DNA from 2 places in the Pediococcus parvulus genome. Region 2 is predicted to be linked to the other one. Evidence: riboswitches for the same ligand, from Rfam matches in the RefSeq annotation. Region 2 holds a riboswitch; the other holds the start of a gene.
What was found. A riboswitch is a leader RNA that binds a small molecule or an ion and turns the genes downstream of it on or off. The one in region 2 is predicted to bind lysine.
Positions count from the first base shown of each region.

Region 1: another riboswitch for lysine. It lies ahead of AB3217_RS07800 (amino acid permease); the one in region 2 lies ahead of lysA (diaminopimelate decarboxylase).

Region 1 covers NZ_OZ061292.1:1,543,944-1,547,373, reverse strand. The annotation lists gene AB3217_RS07810 (GNAT family N-acetyltransferase) at 353-913, shown strand; gene AB3217_RS07805 (Rrf2 family transcriptional regulator) at 900-1,436, shown strand; lysine riboswitch at 1,483-1,668, shown strand; gene AB3217_RS07800 (amino acid permease) at 1,787-3,256, shown strand; gene AB3217_RS07795 (deoxynucleoside kinase) at 3,386-3,430, shown strand, end outside.
Region 2 covers NZ_OZ061292.1:1,827,408-1,830,837, reverse strand. The annotation lists gene AB3217_RS09235 (aspartate kinase) at 1-852, opposite strand, end outside; lysine riboswitch at 1,199-1,382, shown strand; gene lysA (diaminopimelate decarboxylase) at 1,490-2,794, shown strand; gene dapD (2,3,4,5-tetrahydropyridine-2,6-dicarboxylate N-acetyltransferase) at 2,915-3,430, shown strand, end outside.

The sequences.
Region 1 (3,430 bases), 280 kb from region 2:
ATTTGCTGGAAGACGGCATTTTATCTAATTTTGCTGTCATGAACGGTTTCGTATCAAGCAACAAGATAAGTTTTGTAGTTTCACCTTGAGATTTTTAAATATTGATTGATGCAGAACTGGAAGTGAAATGACTTCTGGTTCTTTTTTTGATTGGAACTGGCGGATAAAATTTCACGCGTTAGTTTAGTTGTGCGGTATGATAAGGGTGGCAGTAAGTTAGCAACGAAACATTTTGAAACTGGACAAAAAAAGTACATTATGAGAACAAATTCTGGTATTCTTATACGTAGATCGTTTTGATGTGTTAATTTATATTAACATCACACGTTGAAAGTAATGAACGGGGATAGCTGTGAATAAAAAAATTTATACCACAAGGCTAAAACTGCGACCATTTGTGCCGGCTGATTTAACAGGATTGCGTGCCATCGTTGAAAACAAAGAAATTGCGGAGATGGCTAGTTTTCGCGTGGCTACAAATGCGTTTGAAAGTGATTATTTTTTACAGCAACTTATGCAACCCAACATTTGGGCTATGACATTAAAGCAAACTTCAGAAGTTATCGGTAGCATTGGACTTTATCCAGTGGTAGGTGACAATCATGAACGGGATCCTTTAAAACTGGAATTAGGTTACATGGTGAATCAAGATTTTTGGGGTTACGGCTATATGACAGAAGCCGTTCAATCAATTTTAAATCATAGTTTTCATGAAAACTATGCATATGTCGTATTGGCGAGTACCTATGCTGAAAATAAGCGATCCGCGGCTATTTTGGAACATCTTAGTTTTAAAAAAGTCGGTGAACATACTTTACCGGCAAGTGTGTTAAATCCGGTTTCACGACAAGAAAATTTTTATCAATTAACGGCGCAAGCATTTATAGAAGGTGGTCATTATGCAACTCACTAAAGGATTTGAACAAGCAGCATGTATTATTGCGTTACTGTGTACACAAGATCGCTCAATTCCGTTGACGACGGCGGTAATTCACGATCGATTAACAGGATCAGAGACTTATTTGCGAAAAATTATGCGTAAGCTGGTTGTTGCCGGTTTGGTTACCTCAATTCCGGGAAATAATGGTGGGTTTCGACTAGCCAAAAAGCCAAGTGAAATTTCATTACTAGACATTGTTGAAGCGAGTGAAGGACCCATTAAAACTTATCCAGATATGGGCTTTATTGAAAATGTGTTTTCTGAGGCCCATCCGATTGCCGAACGGGGTAAGAATGTATTAAACGATACATTTCAACAGGCGGATGATTTGTGGCGCGACTATCTTAAACATCAAAGTTTGAATGATGTGCTCGTTAAAATTATGGGTGAACCTGCAGTTCCGGGAATTGATTGGAACGGTTCTGACAATGAGTTACATGCCCAGTTTCAAAAGTTAAACGAGAAAATTCAGGGCACAAAATTAACGAATGATTAACACTTGGTGTTGTCAGATACACTGAGCTTGTATATAATTGATTCATATCGAAAGAAGAGGTTGCCAAACTCATCAGTCACAGCTTGTAGATGAAAAAGCATTGTAGACAAGCTGCAAAAGGGTGTTTGGCCGAAATTTTAAGTTGCTTTTTCAACTTAGAGTTGGGCTCTGGTTTAATAAATCAGGGACTGTCGTGATGCATTCAAACACATCACGGGGCGCTATCTACGATTTGACTGAGAAATTTAGTAAGTCTTTTTGTATGGCGATTTGTTATGCAAAAAGGCTTTTTTTATTGGTTAAAAATAAGATTGCCTTTTTAATTCGAATTTTAAGGAGGAAGTAGTTTTATGGCAGAGGAAGAGAATCATTCAATTGATCGATCTTTGAAGACACGGCATATCTCCATGATCGCACTTGGAGGAAGTATAGGAACTGGATTATTTGTGGCCAGTGGGTCAGCAATTTCAGAGGCTGGTCCGGCTGGTGCACTGATTGCGTACGTGGCAATGGGAATCATGGTGTATTTCTTGATGACGAGTTTGGGGGAAATGGCTACTTACATGCCAGTTTCTGGTTCGTTTGCAACCTATTCAACAAAGTATGTGGATCCAGCTTTAGGATTTGCGATGGGTTGGAATTACTGGTTTAACTGGGCAATTACCTTAGCTGTTGATATCAGTACAGTTTCCATTGTTATGAAATTTTGGTTACCCAACGTACCTGGCTGGGTTTGGAGTACAGTGGCGCTGATCTTAATTTTTGCAATTAATGCTTTAACGGTAAAAGCGTTTGGCGAGACTGAGTACTGGATGGCGTTGATTAAGGTTGTCACGGTAATTATTTTCTTAGTTATTGGTGTCGCTGTAATTTTTGGCATCATGGGTGGTCATGCCACTTATCTAAATAACTTTACCTATAAGAAAGCACCATTTGTCGGCGGAATTCCAATGATTCTGAGCGTTTTTGTAGTTGCGGGATTTTCATTTCAGGGAACTGAATTGATTGGGATTACAGCTGGGGAGTCCGAAACTCCTGAGAAGAGTGTTCCCAAGGCAATTAATCAAGTCTTTTGGCGAATTTTGTTATTCTATATTTTAGCTATTTTTGTCATTGCTTGTATCATCCCATACACTAGTCCTGATTTATTAGGTTCTTCTGCAAGTGATGTCAAAATTAGTCCGTTTACTTTAGTGTTCCGTCGGGCTGGGTTGGCTGGGGCAGCTAGCATTATGAATGCCGTGATTTTGACGTCGGTGATTTCATCGGCTAATTCTGGTATGTATGCTTCAACCCGAATGCTTTATTCGTTGGCATTACAAGGATACGCCCCCAAGACATTTAGTTTGACTACTAAACGAGGAATTCCTTTGATGGCGTTGATTGGCACAACGATCGTGGGAGCTTTAACATTTATTTCTAGTATTGCGGGTCCTGAAATCTATATGTGGCTGGTCGCTGCAAGTGGGCTGACTGGTTTTATTGCTTGGTTAGGGATTGCTATTTCTCATTTCCGTTTTCGCAGGGCATTCGTCAAACAAGGACACAAAGTCGAAGAATTACGCTACCATGCAAAATGGTTCCCATTTGGGCCGATTTTTGCGTTTGTACTGTGTCTACTCGTTATTGCCGGTCAAGATATCCATTCGTTTGCCACGTTTAACTGGGAAGCAATTGGGATCAGTTACATGAGTGTCCCGATTTTTATCATTTTATATACGTATTATAAAATTAAATATCATACTCATGTTATTTCGTTGGACGAAGTTGATTTAACACAACCTGATTTTATTTTAAAGGCTCGAAAAGCTGAAAAATAAGTGTATAATGTAAGGCGCTGCAATAAAACAGACTGTTTTTGAGAAAAGAAGTTTTAATCTACATGTTGTTTTAGCTTAGATTCATGCTACAATATATAGTATTAAAACAGGAATAAAGGGGAACTTCGAATGATTGCATTGTCAGGCCCAATCGGCGCAGGAAAAACAACGTTA
Region 2 (3,430 bases):
TCCCGGTAATTCGGGATGATTAGTGTTTTTCACATTGATTGGGACCTGGCCTTCAATTGCCGGAATGATTGCCTCATCATGAAACACGGAAAAACCTGCATAAGAAAGTTCGCGCATTTCGCGGTAGGTCATTTTCTTAATGGCATGGGGATGATCTACAATCCGTGGATCGGCCGCGTAAATGGCATCAACGTCAGTGAAATTTTCGTATAAATCGGCTTTTAGTCCTCGGGAAACAATTGCGCCGGTGATATCGGAACCACCGCGGGAAAAGGTGGCAATCTGGCCATTCGGCGTAAACCCAAAGAAACCAGGAAAAATTAGTTTTTCTTCTGTAACCTTTAGATGCGCTAAATTTTCGTAAGTTTCTGGTAAAACAGAGGCGTCACTCGGATCGTCAGTTACGATAATTCCTGCCTCAAAAGGATCCACAAAGCGAGCAGGGATGTTCAGATGATTGAGCACGGCGGTTAACAACATGGCATTAAGACGTTCACCATGCGCTTTGAAGGCAGCCATCAAATACGTGTTGCTTGGATAATATTCAAGGGGTAGTGACCGAAGCTTTTTGATGATTTTGTCAATTGGTCTAGCTGGCAATCCAAAGAAATCACTAATCGCTTGGTAGCGTTGACTAATTTTATCCACAACCGTTTTTGGATCTTGATGATCAATTACCCTTTGAGCGTAGGTGATTAGGAGATCGGTGACCTTTGTATCTTCAGAAAATCGTTTCCCTGGTGCGGAAACAACGACAATCTGTCGTGCAGGATCAGCCTTAATGATGGAGATGACTTTTTGAAAATGGGCGCCGTCTGCTAATGAGCTACCGCCAAATTTAACAACCTTCATGAGTAAAAAAATCCTTTCTAGTTTTCAAAAATTATATTTTATTAAAGTTTGATTAGTTATTGTGAATTTTAGCATTTTTTTGATGAATAGCAACTAAATTATTCTTTGAATTAATCAATTATAAGAAATACTTAGTAGTAAGTTTTTTATTTTTGATTTAGGAAAACAATGCGGCTGGCCGCAGTTCAAAACTACATGTGAAAGCAATGTTAGAACTAAACAAGCTCGATATTAGCAGCTCTAAATTAAATGGAGATAAAGTTGTTTTAACTGATACAAAAGAGCTACAGGGAATTTTATTGGAGTAAGGGGGTTGACTATCTGTGAGAAGTATTATAAACTTTTTAATAATTTAAGAGGTCGCAACCAACAAGAGTAATTAGTGGAATTTCTATCAAATTATGAAGCTAGTGAAAGGGGCGGTTGCCGAAGCGTCAAATCTGGATAGGGGTTTGGTGTGCTGGGACGTAGTTTAACAGACTGCGGACTGTCGCAGCAAAACATGTCGGCTGCGGGGCGCTATCGACAATTGATACAGAATAATAATGAACTCATTCTGGGATCTTTTTGTTTGCGCTAAACAAAAAGGTCTCTTTTTTGTTTAATAAAATAATTATAAAACTAGTGGGGTAAATAAATGGGTACTCAAGGGGAGCAACAAGTAAACGAAGCAGGACATTTAATGATTGATGGGGCTGATGCCGTAGAATTGGCGCATACTTATGGGACGCCGCTAATTGCCTATGATGTCTCAGCAATCCGCCAACAAATTCGGCGGTTTAAAAAGGTGTTTGAGCGTAATCAAGTCGATTACGCCGTGAGTTATGCCAGCAAAGCATTTGCCACAGTTGGGATGTTTCAACTTGTCAATCAAGAGGACGCGCACATTGATGTGGTATCAGGTGGCGAGTTATATACGGCCATCAAAGCTGGCTTTCCAATGGAAAAAGTTAGTTTTCACGGCAATAACAAATCACGCGCAGAATTGGAAATGGCCGTGGATCATCATATCGGGGTTGTGATTTTAGATAATTTTCACGAAATTGAGTTACTAAGCGAAATCTTGAAAGAAAAACAACAGACAATTAAAGTCATGTTACGTTTAACGCCCGGTGTTTCAGCGCATACCCATAAGTATGACCAAACTGGTCAAGAGGATAGCAAATTCGGCTTTGATATTCAATCTGGGCAAGCGCAAAAAGCGTTGCAGCAGGTGTTAGCAAATTCACAACTAGAGATGCTTGGTATTCATGCTCACATTGGTTCACAAATCTTTGAGGTTAATGGGTTTGTCATGGCAGCCCAAAAATTAGTTGATTTGGCTGCTGACTGGCAAAAGAAGTTTAACTTTGAAACCCGAGTCTTAAATATTGGTGGGGGCTTTGGGATTCAGTACACCAAAGAAGATGATCCGCTGGCACCCGAAGAATTTGTTGACGCAATTGTGAAGGCCGTCCAAAAGCAGGTCACGTTACGTCAGCTAAAAATGCCGGCCATTTGGATTGAACCGGGCCGTTCCATTGCAGGCCCCGCGGGATATAGCTTATATACAATTGGCTCAAGAAAAGAAGTACCTGGCATTCGCCCATATGTGACGGTGGATGGCGGGATGGGCGATAACATTCGACCGGCGCTTTATGAGGCCAAATATGAAGCCGTTTTAGCTAATCAGGCAACGGCTAAACCAGATGAAACGGTTAGAATTGCAGGTAAATATTGTGAATCAGGCGATATTTTGATTCAAAAACAAGCCTTACCTAAATCGCAGCCTGGTGATGTTTTGGTAATTCCAGCTACTGGTGCTTACGGGTATTCAATGGCGTCAAATTATAATCGAAATCCGCGGCCAGCGGTGGTGTTTGTCGAAAAAGGTAAAGCACAAGTCATTGTTAAACGAGAAAGTTATGAAGATTTGGTCAAACTGGATTGCAGTTTTGTTTAGTTGCTGAATGCCATATAATATAGAAGAATCGAGAATTTTTAAAGTTCAAATAACCATTGAGCCTTATGATAACCTGACAACGAAAAATAAAAAAGTTTATATAAAGGAAGGATTTTATCCATGGCACAGTTAGATGCACGTGAAATCATTGATTTTATCAGTAACGCCAAGAAAAAAACACCCGTAAAGGTCACTCTAAAAGGTGATTTGACTAAACTTGATGTTCCAAAAGGCGTCCGAGCGTTTGTAGAAACCAAAACCGGAACCGTTTTTGGCGATTGGACAGATGTTAAACCATTTCTTGAGAACAACAAAGCAGTTATTGAAGATTATGAAGTTGAAAATGATGGACGTAATTCAGCGGTCCCATTGTTGGACACTAAGAATATCAATGCGCGCATCGAACCCGGGGCAATTATCCGGGATCAAGTTGTGATCGGTGACAATGCCGTCATTATGATGGGAGCATTGATCAACATTGGCGCTGAGGTTGGTGAAGACACCATGATTGATATGGGAGTTGTCATGGGCGGTCGTGCGATTGTCGGAAAACATGCTCATATTGGTGCCGGAACTGTTTTAGCTGGCGTGGTTGAGCCGGCGTCTGCCCAACCCGTGCGCATTGATGATAATGTC